Linked DNA regions of Allochromatium vinosum DSM 180. Each later gene encodes a partner of the first gene's protein in a complex. Links are inferred from orthologs where the notes say so. Each region holds a gene or a part of one and is shown on either strand. Other genes may lie near its edges.

What was found.
Region 2: the proteins of accC (region 1) and accD are in contact, whole or in part, in a solved structure (PDB 8UXZ), measured with the Escherichia coli proteins. The link is inferred for Allochromatium vinosum DSM 180 from one-to-one orthologs.

The regions. Positions count from the first base shown.
Region 1 is NC_013851.1:2,176,746-2,189,424, reverse strand. What follows is about bases 4,089-7,013. They hold accC (acetyl-CoA carboxylase biotin carboxylase subunit), read left to right. Parts: upstream 4,089-4,843; coding sequence 4,844-6,184; downstream 6,185-7,013. Other genes in these bases: ALVIN_RS09470 (AAA family ATPase), read left to right, coding at 6,848-7,013; sgpA (sulfur globule structural protein SgpA), read right to left, coding at 6,306-6,689; accB (acetyl-CoA carboxylase biotin carboxyl carrier protein), read left to right, coding at 4,267-4,734; aroQ (type II 3-dehydroquinate dehydratase), read left to right, coding at 4,089-4,262. Outside these bases: ALVIN_RS09510 (FxsA family protein), read right to left, coding at 1-283; divalent-cation tolerance protein CutA, read left to right, coding at 443-781; protein-disulfide reductase DsbD, read left to right, coding at 820-3,093; ALVIN_RS09495 (TlpA family protein disulfide reductase), read left to right, coding at 3,090-3,683; more of aroQ, read left to right, coding at 3,801-4,088; more of ALVIN_RS09470, read left to right, coding at 7,014-7,870; ALVIN_RS09465 (DUF58 domain-containing protein), read left to right, coding at 7,884-8,837; ALVIN_RS09460 (DUF4381 domain-containing protein), read left to right, coding at 8,834-9,331; ALVIN_RS09455 (VWA domain-containing protein), read left to right, coding at 9,328-10,353; ALVIN_RS09450 (vWA domain-containing protein), read left to right, coding at 10,356-12,248; ALVIN_RS09445 (BatD family protein), read left to right, coding at 12,248-12,679. UniProt on the Escherichia coli protein: This protein is a component of the acetyl coenzyme A carboxylase complex; first, biotin carboxylase catalyzes the carboxylation of the carrier protein and then the transcarboxylase transfers the carboxyl group to form malonyl-CoA.
Region 2 is NC_013851.1:1,857,881-1,867,800, reverse strand. The notes cover bases 7,009-9,920. They hold accD (acetyl-CoA carboxylase, carboxyltransferase subunit beta), read left to right. Parts: upstream 7,009-7,973; coding sequence 7,974-8,867; downstream 8,868-9,920. Other genes in these bases: folC (bifunctional tetrahydrofolate synthase/dihydrofolate synthase), read left to right, coding at 8,870-9,920; trpA (tryptophan synthase subunit alpha), read left to right, coding at 7,059-7,868; trpB (tryptophan synthase subunit beta), read left to right, coding at 7,009-7,062. Also shown: asd (aspartate-semialdehyde dehydrogenase), read left to right, coding at 163-1,278; ALVIN_RS07950 (FimV/HubP family polar landmark protein), read left to right, coding at 1,340-4,279; tRNA pseudouridine(38-40) synthase TruA, read left to right, coding at 4,361-5,167; ALVIN_RS07940 (phosphoribosylanthranilate isomerase), read left to right, coding at 5,184-5,843; more of trpB, read left to right, coding at 5,812-7,008.

The DNA.
Region 1 (12,679 bases):
CCAGGCTGTCGGTCAGGAAGCCCGGCAGGATCAGGAAGAGTCCGGCGGCCAGGATGAGCGCCCCGTCCATCAGCTCGATGGCCGGCACCTCACCCCGATCGAGCAGTTCGCGCACCCGCATCAGCACGCCGAAGCCCTGATAGCGGACCAGCCAGGCGCCGATGACGGCCGTCAGGATCGAGAGCAGGATGGTCGGCAGGGCCCCGATCTCGGAGCCGACCTGGATCAGAAAATAGATTTCGGTCAGCGGCAGACCGACGAAGAGCAGGATGAGCAGCGGCACGATGGCATTCTCCATTGGATGAAGGGGGCGTCGGAGACGGCCGGATGGAATCTATCGCGGCCGGCGCGGTCAGAAGCCGGCGTTCGTCAGACCCCCGACGGTTTGCGGAAACCTTACCCTGTCGGCGAGATCAAGTCCAAACGAGATCGAGTTCCAACCATGTCGACCCACTGTCGTTTGATCCTCTGCACCTGTCCCGACGGGGACACGGCGCGGCGTCTGGCCGAATCCCTGGTCGGGGAGCGGCTGGCCGCCTGTGTCAATCTGCTTCCCGGCCTGACCTCGGTCTATCGTTGGGAGGGGCGCATCCAGCACGATTCCGAAGTGCTGCTGTTGATCAAGACCGTCGAGGCGCGTGTCGAGCCGCTCGCTGAGCGGTTGCGTCAGTTGCATCCCTACGAGGTACCGGAGATCATCGCCCTCCCCATCGTCTCGGGAGCGAGCGACTATCTGAATTGGGTGAGCGAATGCGTGAACACCGTGGAGCAGGGCTCGTGAAACGACCGTGGTTTTTAGCTTGGGCTTGGCTGTGGCTGATGGTCGCCGTGGGCGGTACCCAGGCGCTGGCCGATGACTTCCTGACCCAGGAGCAAGCCTTTCCGGTCAGCGCCGAGGTGGCCGGGCCGGAAGCCGTCCGCGTCATCTGGGACACCGCCGATGGGTACTATCTCTATCGCAGCAAAATCAGGTTCGACTCCGAGACGCCTGGCATCACACTCGGCAACGCTGTGCTGCCCGAGGCCGAGATCAAGCAGGATGAGTTCTTCGGCGAGGTCGAGACCTATCACGGACGGCTCATGGTCGATCTGCCCATCACGCGCACACCCGACTCCGGCAGTCATCTGACACTGCGCGTCGGCTCGCAGGGCTGCGCCGATGCCGGATTCTGCTATCCGCCGCATCGCGAAACCTTCACGCTCCAATTGCCGCCGATCCTGCCCGTCGCGGCACAGGCCTCACCCGAGGCCAAACCGAGCCGTCTGGCTACCTTGCTGTCGTCCACCGCGACCAGTCAGGGGCTGGCCGGCACGGACGAGATCCCGGCGGTCGAGCACGCCTTCCGCTTCCAGTCCGAGGTCGTCGCGCCGGATCTGGTGCAGCTCACCTGGGACATCGCGCCCGGAACCTATCTCTATGCCGATCTGGTCGAACTCGCGCTCTTCGAGTCGCCCGAGGTTGCGCTCGGTGCCGTCGAACGTCCGGCGGGGACGCTCAAGCATGATTCGGTGCTGCCCGACGGCTCGATCGGCGATGTCCGGATCTATCAGGGCCGGCTCGATCTGACCGTGCCGCTCAGACGCGCCGCGACGGCACCGACCGACGTGACCCTGGTCGTCAAATATCAGGGTTGCGCCGAAATCGGAATCTGCTATCCGCCGCAGACTCAGCGGCTTGCGCTGAATCTGCCCGAAGCGCCGGCGGCGATCGCCGATGCCTCGGTGATGGCGGCGCTGGAGAAGGCCTCGCCGGCCAATGGTCCGAGCGAGAGCGCCCCGCCGGTCTCCGAGCAGGATCGCATCGCCGCCGTGCTCGCGGGCGAAGGGCTGTGGGTGATCATCGCCGTCTTCTTCGGCTTTGGGCTGCTGCTGGCCTTCACGCCCTGCGTCTTCCCGATGATCCCGATCCTCTCGGGCATCATCGCCGGACAGGGCGCGGGGCTGACCACGCGCAAGGCGTTCGTGCTCTCGCTGGTCTATGTGCTGGCGATGGCCCTGACCTATACGGTCATCGGCGTGCTGGCCGGGCTGTTCGGAGCCAATCTCCAGGCGGTGTTCCAGAATCCCTGGATTCTGACCGCCTTCGCCCTGGTGTTCGTGGGGCTGGCGCTGTCCATGTTCGGTTTCTATGAACTGCAACTGCCCTCCGGTCTGCAAACCAAGCTCGCCGAACTCAGCAACCGTCAGGAGGGCGGCACCCTGATCGGCGTGGCCATCATGGGTCTGCTCTCGGCGCTGATCGTCGGACCCTGTGTGGCGCCGCCGCTGTTCGGAGCGCTGATCTACATCAGCCAGACCGGCGACGCCCTGCTCGGCGGGCTGGCGCTGTTCGCGCTCAGTCTCGGCATGGGCGCGCCGCTGATCGTCATCGGCACCTCGGCCGGTCGCTATCTGCCGCGCGCCGGAGTCTGGATGGACGCGGTCAAGGCGGTGTTCGGCGTGGCGCTGCTGGGCGTGGCCATCCTGATGCTCGAACGCATTCTGCCTCCGGCGGTTGCCATGCTGCTCTGGGCGCTGCTACTGATCTGCTCGGCGGTCTATATGGGCGCGCTCACTCAGCTCCAGCCGGGCGCGAGCGGCTGGACCAAGCTGTGGAAAGGCTTGGGTCTGGCGCTGCTGATCTATGGGTCGCTCATGCTGGTCGGCGCGGCGGCCGGTGGGCGTGATACGCTCCAGCCGTTGCGGGGTCTACTGCCGACGGGCAGCGTCGCCAGTAGCGCCGAGCACGTCGTTTTCAAGCGCATCAAATCGGTGGCCGATCTGGAGCGCGAACTGGCACAGGCCCAGTCGAACGGCCAACCCGTGCTGCTCGACTTCTATGCCGACTGGTGCGTGTCCTGCAAGGAGATGGAGCGCTACACCTTCAGCGACCCGACCGTGATCGCCGAGATGAGCCGCTTCGTCCGGCTCCAGGCCGATGTCACGGCCAACGATGACGAGGATCGCGCCCTGATCCAGGGTCGCTTTGGCCTGCCCGGTCCGCCGGCGATCCTGTTCTTCGATCGCACCGGCCAGGAACTCGCCAACTATCGTCTGGTGGGCTTCAAGCCTGCCGAGCCGTTCGCCGCGCATCTGCGCCAGGTCGCGCCATGAAAGCCCTGAAAGTCATCCTCGTCACCGCGCTCGCCGGCGGCATCAGTATCGGCACGGCCATCATCGGTCAGCGCTGGGTCGAGTTCGAGAACGCCGACAGCGGTAGAGACACTGAACGCTTCGAGCTCCAGGCCGAGTCGCTCCAGACCCTGCCCGACTTTCGCCTGACCGACCTCGAGGGGCGTGAGGTCGCCAGCAATGCCTGGGCTGGCAAGGTGCTGGTGCTCAACTTCTGGGCGACCTGGTGTCCACCCTGTCTGTCCGAGATCCCGCGTTTCGTCGAGATCCAGGAACGGTTGCGCGAATCCGGCGTACAGTTCGTCGGTATCGCGGTCGATCAGGTCGAGGACGTGCGAGCCTTCGTCGCCGAGCAGCCGGTCAACTATCCGCTTTTGATCGCCACGCCCGAGGTGCTCAAATTCTCAGTCCAGCTCGGCAACCGACTGGAGGTGCTGCCCTTCACCGTGATCTTCGATCGGCATGGGCGGCGTGTCCACGGCCAGATCGGCGAACTGAGCGCCGAGGAGCTGGCCGAGCTCCTGAATCCACTTCTCGTGAGAGAAGGGCCGAGAGTATCGCGCACACCCTGATCCTCGCTGGACAAGATCCCGCGAAATCCGGACAATTCGGGGCGATTTGCCGCCGATTCCGGCCGGACGGCAATGACGCACATCCTTACCTCTTTTGGTCTGCAAGCGGTTGGCGCCATGGCCTCGATCCTGGTCCTGAACGGACCCAATCTCAATCTGCTCGGTACGCGCGAACCCGGTCACTACGGGCGCGTCACCCTGGCCGACATCGAGCGCACGCTCACGGCCATGGCTCAGGACGCCGGCCATGAGCTGGCCTTCGTGCAAAGCAACGCCGAGCACGTCCTGATCGAGACCATCCACCAGGCCGGCCGCGACGGTGTGCGTTTCATCCTCATCAATCCGGCCGCCTTCACTCACACCAGCGTCGCCTTGCGCGATGCCCTGCTGGCCGTGGCCATCCCCTTCATCGAGGTGCACCTGTCGAACGTGCACGCCCGCGAGCCATTCCGCGCCCACTCCTATTTCTCCGATATCGCGGTGGGCGTGATCTGCGGACTCGGGGCCGAGGGGTATGCGCTGGCGCTGCGCGCCGCGTTCGGTCGACTGGACCAGAACCCAACGAACGAGAACCACTGAAACGATGGACATTCGCAAGGTCAAGAAGCTGATCGAGTTGTTGGAGCAATCCGACGTCGCCGAGATCGAGATCCACGAGGGCGAGGAATCGGTCCGCATCAGCCGCCAGGTGAGCGGCGGTGCGGCGATGCCGTTCTACATGCCCCAGGGGATGCCCATGGCGGGCGCCGCCCCCCAGCCGGCCGCCGCACCGGCCCCCGCTCAGTCGGCGGGCGATGACGACGAGGACGAACTCACCGGCACCCTGGTGCGCTCGCCCATGGTCGGCACCTTCTATCGCGCGCCCTCGCCGGGCTCCAAGTCCTTCGTCGAGGAAGGTCAGTCGGTCAAGGCCGGCGACACGCTCTGCATCATCGAGGCGATGAAGATCCTCAATCAGATCGAATGCGAGCAATCCGGAACGGTCAAGCGCATCCTGGTCGAGAACGGGCAGCCGGTCGAGTACAACCAGCCGCTGTTCCTGATCGACTGAGTCGCGGGATCCATCGGGATCCTCCTCATCCAGGGGCCGGGCGGCGCCGCGCGCGCCGGATCGGCCCGCCTGGCCGCTCACAACCCAAGGCATCCCCATCATGTCCGCAATGATCGAAAAGGTTTTGATCGCCAACCGTGGCGAGATCGCGCTGCGCATCCTGCGCGCCTGCCGCGAGCTCGGCATCAAGACGGTCGCCGTCCATTCCGAGGCCGACCGCGATCTCAAGCATGTGCTGCTGGCTGACGAATCGGTCTGCATCGGTCCGGCGCCGGCGATGCAGAGTTATCTGAACGTTCCGGCCATCATCAGCGCCGCCGAGGTCACGGATACGGTCGCCATCCATCCCGGCTACGGCTTCCTGTCCGAGAACGCCGACTTCGCCGAGCGGGTCGAAAAGTCGGGCTTCATCTTCATCGGCCCGCGTCCCGAGACCATTCGTCTCATGGGCGACAAGGTCTCGGCCATCGCGGCGATGAAGGCGGCCGGCGTGCCCTGCGTCCCAGGGTCCGACGGTCCGATCGACGACAACAAGAAGCGCACCCTGGAGCTGGCGCGCGAGATCGGCTATCCGATCATGATCAAGTCCTCCGGCGGCGGCGGCGGGCGCGGGATGCGTGTCGTGCACTCGGAGGCGACGCTGCTCAACGCCATCGCGCTGACCCGGGCCGAGGCGGCGGCAGCCTTCAACAACGACATGGTCTACATGGAGAAGTATCTGGAGAACCCGCGTCATATCGAGTTCCAGGTACTGGCCGACCAGATGGGCAACGCCATCCATCTCGGCGAACGCGACTGCTCGATGCAGCGGCGTCATCAGAAGGTGGTGGAGGAGGCGCCGGCGCCCGGTATCACCGAGGAACAGCGTCGCGAGATCGGCGAGCGCTGCGCGGCGGCCTGTCGCTCGATCGGCTATCGCGGGGCGGGGACGTTCGAGTTCCTCTACGAGAACGGGCAGTTCTATTTCATCGAGATGAACACCCGCGTCCAGGTCGAGCATCCGGTCACGGAGATGGTCACGGGCGTCGACATCGTCAAGGAGCAGATCTTGATCGCCGCCGGCGAGCCGCTGCGCTACCGCCAGTCGGACATCCAGATGCGCGGACATGCCATCGAGTGCCGCATCAACGCCGAGCATCCCGAGACCTTCATGCCCAGTCCGGGCAAGATCACCGACTTCCACGCGCCGGGCGGGCCTGGAGTGCGGATCGAGACCCATATCTACTCGGGCTATACCGTGCCCTGTCACTATGACTCGATGATCGGCAAGCTCATCACCCACGGCGAGGACCGCGAGTCGGCGGTGGCACGCATGTGCAATGCCCTGCGTGAGACGGTCATCGAGGGCATCCACTCCAACATCAAGCTCCAGCGCTCGATCATGCGCGATGGGGCCTTCCTGGCCGGCGGCGCCAATATCCACTATCTGGAGAAGATGCTCGGCCTCTAGCGGCGAGGTCTTTGCCGTTATCGGCACGCCTCAAACGCAAAAACGCCTCGACTCGGAAGAGCGAGGCGTTTTCAGTGTGGCCGCCAGCGCGCGCGGCCGATCACCCTGGGCGGATCGAGCCTCAACGGCTCGGAGCGGCCTGTGGCTGGGCAGGAGCGGCCGGCATCTGGGGCGGCATCGCGCCATAGGGCATGGCGCCGTAAGGTGCGCCGTAACCATAGGGAGCGCCGTAGCCGTAGGGGGCGCCATAACCATAGGGCGCACCATAGCCGTAGGGCGCGCCGTAACCATAGCCATTGCCGCGACCATAACCACGGCCGTAACCGCGACCGCCGCCGCCCATGCTCATATTGAAGTCGCCATAGCCATCGCCGAACATGTCACCCATGTTGTCCCAGAGGCCGTTGCCGTAGCCGGGACCACCCCACCAGGCGCTTGCGGAGAATGAGGCGCCGGCGAAGAGCGCGGCGAGAGCGCAAGCGGTGATCCGGTTGGATTTGATCATTGTGTCTTCCTCAAGTTGTGGAGCCGGAATGGCTGAGCCAGTATAGGGGCCGGGGTAGGCATCCACAATGCACCTGAAAAAATTTTAACGGCATCGACCGGCGAAACCTGCAAACCTATAGGCATCGATCGGCTGAGATCTTTGCGAGGAGGCGAGCCTTGGAACAGAGCCCCAACCTGGACTTGAACAAGGGCGCGGACGCCCAAGCGTACAGCACAGCAGCTCTAGCCCAGCGTTTCGCGGCACTGCGCGATCAGGTCGGGCGCGCCATCCTCGGGCAGCACGGCCTGATTGAGCGGCTGCTGATCGCGCTGCTGGCCGACGGGCATCTGCTGGTCGAGGGGGCTCCAGGGCTGGCCAAGACCACAGCCGTCAAGCACCTGGCCGCCGGTCTGGAGGGCGACTTCCACCGTATCCAGTTCACCCCCGACCTGCTGCCGGCCGATCTGACCGGCACCGAGATCTATCGCCCGCACGACGGCAGTTTCCGCTTCGATCGCGGTCCCATCTTCCACAATCTGCTGCTGGCTGACGAAGTCAACCGCGCCCCGGCCAAGGTGCAGTCGGCGCTGCTGGAGGCCATGGGCGAGCGTCAGGTCACGGTCGGACGCGAGACCTATCCGCTGCCCGAACTCTTTCTGGTCATGGCGACCCAGAACCCGATCGAGCAGGAGGGCACCTATCCGTTGCCCGAGGCTCAGCTCGATCGCTTCCTGCTGCATGTGCGCGTCGACTATCCGGATCTGGAGACCGAGCGCGCCATCCTGCGGCTCAACCGCGAGCAGGCGCGGCGCGAACCGGACGATGCGCCGAAGCTGGTTCTGACCCAGGCCGAGGTCTTCGCGGCGCGGCGGGCGATCCTGAATCTCTACATGGCCCCTGAAGTCGAGGACTATCTGGTGCATCTGGTGATGGCCACGCGCCGCCCCGGCGCCTATGCGCGCGATCTCGACGGCTGGCTGCGGTTCGGTGCCAGTCCGCGCGCCACCATCGCGCTGGATCGGTGCGCCCGCGCCCGGGCCTGGCTGGCGGGGCGCGACTTCGTCTCGCCCGAGGACGTTCAGGCGCTCGCGCCCGACGTCCTGCGTCATCGGGTGCTGCTGTCCTATGAAGCCGAGGCCGAGGGGCGCTGTGCGGACGATTTCGTCACGGCGCTGCTGGCGCGCGTTCCGGCGCCCTGAGCGAGGCCGGCGCATGGTGGAGGCGAACGACCGGACGCCAAACGGCCTGCGAGCCGATCTGCGCGAACTCATCGCGCTCCGTGCTCAGGCGCGTCGGCTGGATCTGGCGCCACGCGGGCGGGTGCTGGCCACGCGCAGCGGCGGTCATCTGTCGCGCTTTCGCGGTCGTGGCATGGAGTTCGACGAGTCGCGCGTCTATCTGCCGGGTGATGATCCGCGCAACATGGACTGGCGCGTCACCGCGCGTGCCGGGACGCCGCATGTGAAATTGTTTCGCGAGGAGCGCGAGCGCCCTGTGTGGCTGCTGGTCGATCAGGGGCCGTCGATGCGGTTCGGGACGCGCGTGGCCTTCAAGTCGGTGGTCGCGGCGCGCGTGGCGGCGCTGCTCGGCTGGGCGGCGGTGGATCGCGGCGACCGGGTCGGTGGACTGGTGTTCGACGAGGCGCGTCATCTGGAGCGCCGGCCGGCCGCACGCAGCGCGGGTCTGCTGCCGCTGCTCGAACGTCTGGCCGCGCCTGCGGAACCGGCGATGGAGACGGGCGGTTGGACCAGTCTGGCGGCGGCCGCGTCGCATCTGGCCGCACGGGTGCGTTCGGGGAGCCTGATCGCGCTCGTCAGCGACTTCGCTGATCTGGACGAACCGGATGGGGCCTGGATCGCGCGCCTGGCTTCGGGGAGTGAGTTGCTGCTGGTGCTGGTTCATGATCCGATCGAAGCCAATGCGCCGCCCGCCGGCCGCTATCCGGTGCTGATGGGCGGTCGGCGCGGAATCCTGGATCTGACCGGCGTTGGGGCGCGAACGCGCTATCAGGCGGCGTTCGAGCAGCGGCTGGCGTTGCTGGAACGACTGGCGCGGCGGCATGGCGCGCATTGGCTCAGGCTGTCGACCGTCGATCCGGTCGGTCCGGCCCTGGCGCTGGCGCTCGGGACACGGCGTGCGATTCCGGCAGCGAGGCGGGTGTCATGACGGCCGATCCGCTGGCCGATCTGCGTGACTGGCATCTACCCGACCCGGTGTCCTGGTGGCCGCTGGCGCCTGGCTGGTGGCTGGTGGCGGTCTTGGTCCTGGCGGGCTTGCTTGTGGTCGTGCGTTTTGGGGTGCGCCGGCGACACCGAACCTCGCTCCAGCGGGCCGCGCGGCGTGAACTCGAACGGTTGGGGCGCGAGCTGGCGGTCCATGGCGATCGGCGGCGTTATCTGGCCGAGCTGTCGCGTTTATTGCGCCGTCTGGCGCTGGCGCGGTATCCGCGCGACCAGATCGCGGGTTTGACCGGGGACGACTGGTTGGCTTTTCTGGATGCGACCTGTGGTACCGGCGAGTTCAGCGGCGGCATCGGGCGCGTGCTGGTCGACTCGGCCTATCGCCCTGCCGACCAGATCGATTTCGATCCCGAGCGGCTCGCGCAACTGGTCGAGCGGTGGATCGAGTTCAACGCCAATTCAATACGAGGCAAACGATGATCACGCTTGCCTGGCCCTGGGTGTTGCTGGCACTGCCATTGCCCGTGCTGACGCGCTGGCTGCCGCCCGCGCGCGACGATGTTGGCGCGGCCCTGCGCTTTCCGATCCACGTCGGTCTCGGGACCGAGTCGGTCGGGCGTCGGCCCCGGCCGTCCGAGTGGTACCGCTGGCGCGTGCTGATCGGACTGCTCGCCTGGGGATTGCTGGTGCTCGCGGCGGCGCGTCCGCAATGGGTCGGCGCGCCGGTCCCGCTGCCTCTGGCCGGACGCGATCTGATGCTGGCGATCGATGTCTCAGGGAGCATGGCGCAGGAAGACTACGAACTCGATGGGCGCCCGGTCTCGCGTCTGGCCGTGGTGCGGACGGTCGCCTCGGCCTTCGTCGAACGTCGCGCGGGCGACCGGCTCGGGCTCATCCTCTTCGGCACCCGCGCCTATCTCCAGACGCCCCTGACCTTCGATGGTGCCACGGTCGCCGCCATGCTGCGTGATTCGGTCGTCGGACTGGCCGGACGTGAGACGGCGATCGGCGACGCCATCGGGCTGGCGGTCAAGCGTCTGCGTGAACAACCCGAGGGTCAGCGCGTCCTGATCCTCCTGACCGATGGCGACAACACCGCCGGCGCGCTCGATCCACTGGAAGCCGCCGAACTGGCCGCCCAAGCCGGTGTGCGTGTCTACACCATCGGCATCGGCGGCGGCGAACTGGGCGTGCGCTCGCTGTTTGGAATGCGTCTGCTGCGCCAGGCCAGCGACTTCGACCCGGCTACACTCGAGCGTATCGCCGAGATCACCGGCGGGCGCGCCTTCACCGCCGACAGCCGCCAGCAACTGGAAGCCGTCTATGACGAGCTGGACCGGCTGGAGCCGAGCGAGCGTGAGCAGCGTACCTATCGTCCGCAACGCGCACTCTTCGTCTGGCCCGCCGCGCTGGCGCTGATCCTGCCGATCCTGCTGATCGTTCTCGATGCTGGAATGCTGGATCGCCGTCCAGGACGCGCCTTCACCGACCGAACGCCCTGAACATGGCCATGCTGTTTCTGCGCCCACTCTGGTTTCTGGCTCTGATTCCGCTCGCCTGGCTGCTGTGGCGGCTCTGGCGCCGTCGGGCGGGCGCCGACACCTGGTCGGCACTCGTCGATCCGCATCTGCTGCCGCATCTGCTAGTTGGCGGCGCGGAAGGTTCTGGCCGCTGGCCGCTCGTCCTGCTCGGAGTCGGCTGGCTGATCCTGGTGGTGGCGCTCGCCGGACCGGTCTGGCGTCAGTTGCCGCAGCCGGTCTTCAGCCTGGACGCGCGCTCGGTGATCCTGCTGGATCTCTCACCGAGCCTGAATGCCGCCGATGTCTCGCCCTCGCGCCTGACGCGCGCCCGCTTCGAGACCCTGGATCTGCTCAAGGCCATGCGCGAGGGGCAGGTCGGGTTGATCGCCTTCGGCCCCGACCCCTTTCTGGTCTCGCCGCTGAGCGCCGATGCCAACACCATCGCCGCCCAGGTGCCGATGCTCACCACGGATCTCATTCCCGTGCCTGGTGCGCGCCGCACCGAACGCGCGCTGGAGATGGCGGCCGGGATGCTGGAGCGCGCGGGCGGTGGGGCCGGGCATGTCATTCTGATCACGGATGGGGTTGGAAATCTGGCCGGATCACTGGAGTCGGCGCGCCGTCTGGCCGACGCCGGACATCGACTCTCGGTGCTGGCGGTCGGCACGCTGGACGGCGCGCCCGTGCCGCGTCCGGGCGGCGGCTTCGAGCAGGGCGTCGACGGCGCACTCCAGATCGCCCGTCTGGAACGTGACCGGCTGCGCGAGCTGGCGCGCACCGGCAACGGGCGTTATCTGGAAGCCGGCGTGGGTGAGGCCGATACCCAGGCCCTGATCGCCGCTACGCCCCGACCCGAAACGCGCATCGAGGCATCGCGGCTGACGGCAGACCGCTGGCGCGAGGAGGGCCCGTGGTTGATTCTGCTGTTGCTGCCGCTGGCGGCGCTGGCCTTCCGGCGCGGCTGGCTGGTTCCGGTGTTGGCGGCGGCGCTGCTCGTACCGCCCGATCGGGCACTGGCGTTCGAGTGGGCCGACCTCTGGTGGAGTGCCGATCAGCAGGGCGCGCGTGAACTGGCTGCCGGACGTCCCGATTCGGCCGCCGAGCACTTCAGCGACCCGGCCTGGCGCGCGGCAGCCAGCTATCGCGCCGGTCAGTTCGAACAGGCACTCGACGCGCTCGACGGACTCGCTGGAGCGGCGCCTGAGTACAATCGCGGCAATGCGCTCGCGCGCCTGGGGCGGCTCGAAGAGGCGGCGGCGGCCTATGAGCGCGTGCTCGAACAGGATCCTGACCAGGCCGACGCGCGCCACAACCTGGAGCTGGTGCGCCGGCTGCTCGATCAGTCGCCCCCACAGAACGACCAGTCTCAGGGCGACCAATCCAGAGAGAGCCAGGAGTCCTCATCGACATCCGAGCCTTCGGAATCGGCGTCCGACTCAACCGATACCTCGAAGTCCGAAGCAGACCAGTCCGGTGAAACTGGACCCAATGAATCTCAGGCGGCGAATCAGGATCGAGCGTCTGAACCTGACGCTGGTGCCGATTCCAGTTCGGGCCAGGAACAGGCCAAACAGCCAGAGACGAAATCGGAAGCCGCTGAACCGTCGCCGGAAGACATCGCGGTCGATGGTCAGGCGACGGAGCCGGATTCGAAGTCGAGCCAGTCGGTGAGCGCCGAGCCGGCCAAAGCGAAAGTGGGTGAGTCGCCGGACACTTCAAGCACTTCACCCAAGGCGCTGGATGACCGCTCGCCCGAGGAACGCGAGCGCGAACAGGCCATGGAGGCCCGGCTGCGTCAGGTGCCGGACGACCCGGCCGGACTGCTGCGTCAGCGTTTTCTTCTGCAACATCTGCGTCGCGAGGGTCAGTTACCGTGATGGCACAACGATACGGACATGCGATCCTGCTGGCTTTCCTATGGCTGACGCTGCCGTCGTCGGTTCTGGCGGCTGATGTGAGCGTTCAGGCGGATCGGCAGCGTTTGGAGCTGGGCGAAGTGCTGGAACTGCGGCTCAGCGCCGAGGGCGATGTGGACGCTGAGCCGGATTTCGCGCCCCTGGAATCGGACTTCGACATTCTGCGCCGTGGGCAGAGCCAGGTGACCAGCATCATCAACGGACGCATCTCGCACAGTCGTCAGTGGAGCCTGCAACTGGCGCCCAAGCGCGTGGGCCGTCTGACCATTCCCGCCATCCAGGCCGGACGCGACAGCAGCCGGCCGTTGAGCATCGAGGTCGTCGAGCCGGGCGGAACCTCCGCCCGATCCGGTCAGCCGGATCAGTCCGGTCCCAAGGCGCTCTTCGTCGAA
Region 2 (9,920 bases), 320 kb from region 1 along the record:
TGGCGGGGGTGTCGACGGCATGGATGCCGTCGTCAAGCCTCCAGGGATGGATTCACGGCGTCCCCCCGACAGCCGTCACCCGATCCGCGCCCCAAGGTTACGTTCGTGCGCAACGAATACAGTTCGAATAACGCTTTAAAAGTTTTGGCGAGGCATTAAGAGATGAAGCGGGTTGGTTTCGTCGGTTGGCGCGGCATGGTGGGCTCGGTCCTGATGGAGCGAATGCGCGCCGAGAACGACTTCGCGCGCCTCGCGGAGCCGGTCTTCTTCACCACCTCCCAGGTCGGCCAGCCCGGCCCGGACGTCGGTCAGGGCGCCTCGCCCCTGCTCGACGCCGAGTCGCTCGACGCCCTGCGCGAAATGGATGCGATCGTCACCTGTCAGGGCGGCGACTACACCAAGTCGATCCATCCGCGCCTGCGTGCCAGCGGCTGGAACGGCTACTGGATCGATGCGGCCTCGTCACTGCGCATGGAGCCCGACGCCACCATCATCCTCGATCCGGTCAACCGCCCGGTGATCGATGCGGCCCTGGACTCCGGCAAGCGCGACTTCATCGGCGGCAACTGCACCGTGAGCCTGATGCTGATGGCCATCGGCGGACTGTTCCGCGAGGGTCTGGTCGAGTGGGTCAGCGCCATGACCTATCAGGCCGCCTCGGGCGCGGGCGCCAAGAACATGCGCGAACTGCTGGCCCAGATGGGCGCGCTGCACGGCTCGGTCGAATCGCTGCTGGCCGATCCGGCCTCGGCGATCCTCGATATCGACCGGCGCGTGACCGAGACTCTGCGCGATCCCGGATTCCCCACCGAAAGCTTCGGCGTTCCGCTCGCCGGCAGCCTCATTCCCTGGATCGACACCCAGCTCGACAACGGCCAGAGTCGTGAAGAGTGGAAAGGACAGGCCGAGACGAATAGAATCCTTGGCCGGACCGACCAACCGATCCCGGTCGATGGACTCTGTGTGCGTGTCGGCGCCATGCGCTGCCACAGCCAGGGTCTGACCATCAAGCTCAACCGCGACATCGCCCTGAGCGAGATCGAGTCACTGATCGCAAGCGCCAACGATTGGGTGCGCGTGGTGCCGAACGATCGAGCCGTCACGATGCGTGACTTGTCGCCCGCCGCCGTGACCGGTTCGCTCCATGTCCCGGTCGGGCGCTTGAGAACGATGAATATGGGGAGCCGCTACCTGTCGGCCTTCACCGTCGGCGATCAGTTGCTCTGGGGCGCGGCCGAACCTCTGCGTCGCATGCTGATGATCCTGCTGGATCGCTGATATTGGGTGTCGGGCGCGGCTCATTGGAGATATTTCGCTGCCTGGAGCACGAGGGGGGAGGATGACTCGCAAGCTGATGTTGGCGTCCGCCATCGCCGCGGCCTTGACCGGCCATCCAGCCCTCGCGTTGGAACTGGGTGCCTTGCGCACCGACTCCGCGCTCAATCAACCCTTCCAGGGCGAGATTGATCTCGGTGACATCGGTCCGGGTGAAATCGATGCTCTGCGTGTATCCCTCGCCTCGTCCGAGACCTTCGAGAAGGCCGGGATCGAGCGCTATTACTATCTGACTCAGCTACGCTTCACGCCTGAAGCGACAGCCGACGGTCGTGTGCGCGTGCGCGTCTCCAGTCGGGAGCCGGTACGCGAACCCTATCTGGATTTTCTCGTCGAGGCCGTTTGGCCGACGGGGCGTCTGGTCAAGGGCTATACCGTCCTGCTCGATCCGCCGACGCAAACCGAGCGGCGTGCACCCAATATCCAGTCCGCACGGGTCCGAACGGCGGTCAGTGGTCTGGATTCCGGTCTGCCTCCCGTGGCGAGCGGCTCGGGAACCTATATCCCGGCTCCAGGCGAAGGCTTTCCGCTCTATATCGGTCCGGTGGGCGGCGGCGAGGGACTCTGGGCGCTGGCGCGTCGACATGCCACGGCCGGCGCCACCGATGCCCAGACGGCTATGGCGCTCTACCGCTGCAATCAGGGTGCCTTCATCCGAGGCGACATCAATCGTCTGATCGCCGGCAAGACACTGGTCGTTCCATCACGTGCCGAACTCTTCGCGCTGGATGCCGAGGAGGCCAGACGTGAACTCCAGGCGGCCATGAACGGCCGTCCCGCACGGCGTTCACCGATCACCGATGTCTCACCCGAGACGCTCTCGCGCCTGCGTCTGGTGGGGGCGACGCCCGGGACCGGCGCTCCGGTCGCCTCCACACCTCCGCCCGGTGCGGCACCGACCGCCGGAGCCGGTGGCGAGCAGTCGCCGGACGTCTTGCTGGCCATCGAGACGAGCGAGACGGCACGGCAGGAAACGATCGAACTGCGCAACCGGATCAAAGAGCTGGAGACTCAGCTCGCCGACATTCAATCCTTGCTGCAAGTTCGAAACGCCGAACTGGCGCGCGCCCAAGCGGTCGAGTCTCAGACGGCCGCTACCCCGACGGACCTGAGAGAGGGCGAGTCAGCGCCTGGAGCCGGCCTCGAACTGGAGCCGATCGCATCTCCCGATACGCTGGCTCAGAACGCGGTCGGTGTGCCCGAGCCGGTGCCCGGCGAGCTATCCTCGCCGGCTGAAACCGAACCCCTGGACCTCCAGTCGATCCTTGCGGAAGAGGCGTCGCAGGCAGGCGGGGCGGAACTGGAAGCCGGGCCTGAATCCGCCGCCGAATCCGAGTCGACGGAACCGAGTTCGCCCATCGGCCTGGTCCCGATCCCGACGCCAACGCCGGTCACGCCCGAGACACCGGCAACGACCACAGCCCCTGACGGCGGCACGCCCGTTGAATCCGCACCCAAGCCGAGGGCGATCAAGACGCCCGCGCCGGCCACCGCGCCCGAGCCACAGCCCGAGTCGCCCTCGACCTGGCATGCGCTGCTGTTGCCGCTGGCCGGACTTGCGGGTGTGACGGCACTCGGGATCCTGCTCTTCTCGTTGTTGACGGCGCGCCGCCGTCGACAGGAGCAGGACGCTGAAGATTTCTCAGAGGACGACATCGAGTCGGAGCTCGTACTCGATCGCCCGTCCGAACTGGAGGGCGAGCCGGGGCCGAGAGCGACGTCACGCGCTGCCGAGGCCGTATCACTAGACAAGGGCAGGCCGGCGCATCGATCTCCCGTCGAGCCGGCTTCGGCCCCCGTCAGGCCGGACCTCGACGACACCGACGAGCCGTCCATGTCCGGTCTCACCGATTTCGATGCCGAGACCGACGAGGCCGACGTGCTCTCCGAGGCCGACATCTATATCGCCTATGGCCGTCATCGCGAAGCCTGTGATCTCCTGAGCAAGGAACTCAGACGCTATCCGCAGCGACTCGACATCAAATACAAGCTGGCCGAGGCGCTCGCAGCCGCCGGCGATGCCGAGGCTTTGCGGGATCTGCTCGACGACATCCGCGCGGCGGGCGGAGACAGCGAGGAGCCGGCCCAGTGGGAGCGGATGCAGCGTCTGCTGCATGAACTCGCACCGAACGCGGCTCCGGCGACGCCCTCATTGACCCCCACGGCCGTGGCAGCCGCCAGTGCCGGTCTGGCCGGTGCGGCGGCGGCCTCAGCGTTACGCGAATCCATTGCCGTGCCGGAGCTGGAGTCTGTGGTCGACTTGGGGCCGGAATCCGGATCAGAGGAAGACCTGCTGCTCGATCTGGGGGATTCCGGGCCGCTCGAATTCGAGGAGATGACGGGGTCCAAGCCGGCCGTGGATTCGCTGGAGCTGGAACTCGATTCCGGGGCTGCGGTTCCGGACGTCGAAGAGATCGAACAAGCGATCGAGGGCGGCGATATCGATTCGATCCTGCCTGTCCCCGAGGATTCCGTGGGGCTGGATCTCGATCTGGGTTTCCCCGACGTGACGCCCAAGTCCGCCGAGCGAGCCTCGGCGGCTGCCGGACTCCAAGCCGGCGACGGGATACCGGATCTGGACGTGCCGTCGCTCGACGACCTGGATCTGTCGATCGACGACCTCGACCATCTGGACGAGTCACCGGAGCCGCCGATCCTGTCCGGCGGACCCGAACCGTCCGACAAGACCGATGCGTCGCTGGACGCCCTGGATTCCGGTCTGTCACAGGAGCAGGAGAGCGTGCCCTCGGATCTGCTGTCCTCGCAATGGCAGATCGACTCCGGCATCTGGGACGAGACCGCCACCAAGCTGGATCTGGCGCGCGCCTATGTGGAGATGGACGACAAGGAGGCCGCACGCGAGATCCTGGAGGAAGTCATGGCCGAAGGGCGTGAGGAGCAGCGCCGTGAGGCGCGTGCCATGCTGGAGCGACTAGGCGGATGAGGCGTGCATGCTCGTGACCCCGTTTGATGGTTTGACCTTCGTTCAGGCGGCCGCTGACGGCCCGGCCTGGGTGCCGACACCTTGAGGTCGGGGCGCATCGCCTTGGGTGTCGAGTACGACGGCACCCACTTCCACGGCTGGCAGACGCAATCCGGAGTACGGACCGTGCAGTCCGAGCTGGAAGCGGCCGTCTCGCGGGTCGCGAATCATCCCGTGATCGTGCACTGTGCCGGACGAACCGATGCCGGTGTCCATGCGCTCGAACAGGTGGTGCATTTCGAGACTACGGCCACGCGCAGCGAGCGGTCCTGGGTGCTGGGTGCCAATGTCAATCTGCCGCCCGATGTCGGCGTGCGCTGGGCGCATCCGGTCGATGACGGCTTTCATGCGCGCTTCAGTGCTCAGGCCCGGCACTACCGCTATCAGATCCTGGCGCGGCGCACCCGCTCGCCGATCCAGCGCGATCGTGCCGTCTGGGTGCATGAGGCGCTGGATCTGGAACGGATGCGCATCGCCGCCGTCGCGCTGGTCGGCGAGCACGACTTTTCGAGCTTCCGCGCGGTGGCCTGTCAGGCCAAGAGTCCGATCCGGCGCGTGCTCTATCTGGATCTCAGCGAGCGCGAGGGGCTGATCACGCTGGCGATCGGCGCCAATGGCTTCCTGCATCACATGGTGCGCAACATCGCCGGGGTGCTGATGGCCATCGGGCGCGGCGAGGCGTCGGTCGACTGGACGCGCGAGCTGCTGGAGGTCCGCGACCGGCGACTCGGCGGCGTGACAGCCCAGCCGCAGGGACTCTATTTCGTCCGCGCCGACTATCCGGCCGAGTTCGGACTGCCACAGAGTGAGCGTGCCGATCCGCTCCAGCGTTTGAAGAATTCGATTTGAGGCGATCGAGGCACCGTTGAAGCAAAACCACATCCCGAGAACACGGGTCAAGATCTGCGGTTTGACGCGGGTCTCGGACATCGCCGCCGTCGTGGCGGCCGGAGCCGATGCGGTCGGCTTCGTCTTCCATCCGGCCAGTCCGCGCGCGGTCACGCCCGAGCAGGCGGCTGGGCTGTGTCGGGCGCTGCCGCCCTTCGTCACCGCCGTCGGGCTGTTCGTCGATGCCTCAGCTGAGACCATCGACGCGACCCTGGAGCAGGCGCCGTTGGATCTGATCCAGTTCCACGGCAACGAGTCGCCTGAGTTCTGTTCGGGTTTCGGACGGCGCTGGATCAAGGCGTTGCGGATGCGTCCGGGGATCGACTTGGCCGCCGAGCGCGAACGTTTCGCCGGGGCCGATGGTCTGTTGCTCGATGCCTATGAGCCTGGACGCGCCGGCGGAACCGGCCAGTGCTTCGACTGGGCGCGCATCCCGCCCGACATCGCTCCCGAGATCCTGCTCGCAGGAGGATTGACCCCGGAGAACGTGGCCGAGGCCATCGAACGGGTGCGACCCTATGGGGTCGATGTCAGCGGCGGGGTCGAAGCCGCCAGGGGTCTCAAGGATCCGGAACTGATTTTCGCGTTTATGCAAGGGGTAAGAGATGGCGATCAACGCCGACACCAGCCAGGCTGAGCGCCTGGATCCAGGCCGCGCGGCGGCCTATGACCTGCCGGATGCGGCGGGACACTTCGGTCCCTATGGCGGGCTGTTCGTGCCCGAGACGCTGATGCATCCGCTGGAAGAGCTGCGGCTGGCCTATGAGCGCTGCAAGGCCGATCCCGAGTTCCAGTCCGAGATGGACGCCGATCTGCGCGACTACGTCGGTCGGCCTTCGCCGCTCTATCACGCCGAGCGCTGGAGCCGTGAGCTGGGCGGGGCGCAGATCTATCTCAAGCGCGAGGATCTCAACCACACGGGCGCGCACAAGGTCAACAACACCATCGGTCAGGCGCTACTGGCCAAGCGCATGGGCAAGACGCGCATCATCGCCGAGACCGGCGCCGGTCAGCATGGCGTGGCGAGCGCCACGGTCGCCGCGCGGCTGGGGCTGGAATGCGTGGTCTACATGGGCGAGGTCGACGTCGCGCGTCAGGAGGCCAATGTCTACCGGATGCGGCTGCTCGGCGCCAGGGTCGTGCCTGTGACGTCCGGTTCGCGCACCCTCAAGGATGCGATGAACGAAGCCATGCGTGACTGGGTGACGAACATCGACGACACCTTCTACATCATCGGCACCGTCGCCGGGCCGCATCCCTATCCGATGATGGTGCGCGACTTCCAGACCGTGATCGGTCGCGAGGCGCGCGCCCAGATGCTGGAACGCACCGGACGCCTGCCCGATGCGCTGGTGGCCTGTGTCGGCGGCGGCTCGAACGCCCTCGGTCTGTTCCATCCCTTCATCGCGGACACGGACGTGGCGATCTATGGAGTCGAAGCAGGCGGGGAGGGCGTCGAGACCGGCCGGCACGCCGCCCCCCTGTGCGCCGGACGTCCCGGCGTGCTGCACGGCAACCGCACCTATCTGATGGAAGACGACAACGGCCAGATCATCGAGACCCACTCGATCTCGGCCGGACTCGACTATCCGGGCGTCGGTCCCGAACATGCGTGGCTCAAGGACAGCGGGCGTGCTCAGTACGCTGCCGTCACGGATGACGAGGCGCTCGCCGCCTTCCATCATCTCACGCGCACCGAGGGCATCATCCCGGCGCTCGAATCGAGCCATGCGCTCGCCTATGCACACAAGCTCGCGCCGACCCTGCGTCCCGACCAGAGCATCCTGGTCAATCTCTCCGGTCGCGGAGACAAGGACATGCACACGGTCGCGCGTCACGACGGGTTGGTCCTATGAGCCGCATCGCACAGCGTTTCGAACAACTGAAGGCGCAGGGTCGTACCGCGCTGGTTCCCTTCGTCACCGCCGGCGATCCGGGACCGGCGACCACGGTGCCGCTGATGCACGCCATGGTCGCGGCCGGCGCCGACATCATCGAACTGGGCGTGCCCTTCTCCGATCCCATGGCCGATGGTCCGGTGATCCAGCGCGCCACCGAACGGGCGCTGGCTCAGGGTGTGCGGCTGGCCGACGTGCTGGAGATGGTGCGTGCGTTCCGCGAGCGCGACGACGAGACGCCCGTGGTGCTCATGGGCTATCTCAATCCAATCGAGATCATGGGCTATGCCGCGTTCGCCGAGCGGGCGCAGGCCGCCGGGGTCGATGGTGCACTGATCGTCGATGTGCCGCCCGAAGAGGGGCATGAGCTGGTCGGGACGCTCAAGGAACAGGGGCTGGATCTGGTCTATCTGCTCGCGCCGACCTCGACCGATGATCGAATCAAGCGTATCGGTGGCGTGGCCTCGGGCTTCGTCTATTACGTCTCGGTCAAGGGCGTGACCGGCGCGGCGAATCTCGACACGGCGGATGTGGCCGAGCATCTGGCGCGTATCCGGTCGGCGGTCGCGCTTCCGGTCGGGGTCGGCTTCGGCATCCGCGATGCCGAGACCGCCGCGCGCGTGGCCGAGGTCGCCGATGCCGTGATCGTCGGCAGCGCCATCGTCGGGCGGATCGAAGCACTCGCCGAGACGCCCGAGCGCATCCCCGAGACGGTCGCGGCCTTCCTGGCCGAGCTGCGCACGGCGATCGACGGCGCGCGCTGATCGGCGACCCACACTGCAACCAACGTCCAGAGCACACCAACGACGATGGAAGAATCCACCAAATCCAAGGTTCAGGCCCAGGCCACCGCCACCGTGAAGCAGGCCATGGACCGGGGCAAGAGCTGGTTCGAGAAGCTCATCCCCGACCGCATCCGTATCGATGCCAACACCAAGCGTGCCGTGCCCGAGGGCGTCTGGGCCAAGTGTCCGGGCTGTAGCGCCATCCTCTATCGCGCCGAGCTGGAGCGCAATCTGGAGGTCTGTCCCAAGTGCGGGCATCACAACCGTCTGAGCGCGCGCCGTCGGCTGGAAGCCTTTCTCGATGCCGATTGTCGCGAGGAGATCGGCGCCGATCTCGAATCGCTCGATCCGCTCAAGTTCAAGGATCTGAAGAAATACAAGGACCGGCTCGCCGCCGCTCAGAAGCAGTCCTCCGAGAAGGAGGCGCTGATCGTGATGCGCGGTCGGCTCAAGGACGCGCCCATCGTGGCGGCGGCCTTCGAGTTCGGGTTCATGGGCGGGTCGATGGGGTCGGTGGTCGGCGAGCGCTTCGTGCGCGGTGTCGAGGCGGCGATCGAGCATGAGGCGCCCTATGTCTGCTTCTCGGCCAGCGGCGGGGCGCGGATGCAGGAGAGCCTGTTCTCGCTGATGCAGATGGCCAAGACCAGCGCGGCACTCGCCCGGATGCGTGAGCGCTCGCTGCCCTTCATCTCGGTGATGACCGATCCGACCATGGGCGGCGTCTCGGCGAGTCTGGCGATGCTGGGCGACATCAATGTCGCCGAACCCAATGCGCTGATCGGCTTCGCCGGGCCGCGCGTCATCGAACAGACGGTGCGCGAGCAGTTGCCCGAAGGCTTCCAGCGCAGTGAGTTCCTGCTGGACAAGGGCGCGCTCGACATGATCATCGACCGGCGCGATCTGCGCGAACGGTTGGCCGATCTGCTGGCGCTGCTGATGCACCGTCCGCGCTATTGCCGGACCGTGGTGCCGGTCTGAGTATGACGCTGACAACGGACATGGCGCGTTTCGCGACGCTCGACGACTGGCTGGACTGGCAGTCGAGTCTGCATCCGAGCCGGATGGATCTGGGGCTGGAGCGGGTCGGGGCGGTGTGGGCACGGCTGGCGCCGGAGCGCGGGCGTCTGCCCTGTCCGGTGATCACGGTCGGCGGCACCAACGGCAAGGGTTCGACGGTGGCCATGATCGAGTCGATGGCGCTCGCGGCCGGCTATCGATGCGGCGTCTATACCTCGCCGCATCTGTGCCGCTACAACGAGCGGGTGCGGCTCGATGGCGTGCCGGTCGCGGATGAGGCGCTGTGCGACTCCTTCGAGCGTATCGACCGGGCGCGCGAGGGGATCTCGCTGACCTATTTCGAGTTCGGCACGCTCGCCGCGCTCGACATCTTCGCCCGTGCCCGGCCGGATCTGGTGGTGCTGGAGGTCGGACTCGGCGGGCGGCTCGATGCGGTCAACCTGATCGACTCCGATGTGTCCGTCGTGACCAGCATCGGTCTGGATCACACCGACTGGCTCGGCGACAGCCTGGAGTCGATCGCGCGCGAGAAGGCCGGGATCTTCCGCCCTGGACGTCCGGCGATCATCGGTCAGCGCGACGCACCCGAGACACTGCGCGCGGAAGCCGCGCGAATCGGCGCGCTGGCGCTCCAGCTCGGGCGCGAACTCGACCATGCACGCACGACCGAGGGCTGGATCTGGACCGGGCCGGATGGACAGCGACTGGCGCTTCCGATCCCAGCACTGCGTGGTTCTTTCCAACTCGACAATGCCACCGCCGCCATTGCGGCTGTGCAGGCACTGCGCGAACGGCTCCCGGTTCCGGTCAATGCCATCCGCGCCGGTTTGCAGCGGGCACGTCTTCCCGGACGCTTCCAGGTCATGCCGGGCGCCGTCACCTGGATTCTGGACGTGGCTCACAATGGCGAGGCGGCCGAGGCACTGGCCGCCAATCTGCGCGATTTCGCCTGTCCCGGACGCTTGCGTGCCGTGCTCGCGGTGCTGGCCGACAAGAACCCTGAACGTCTGGTTA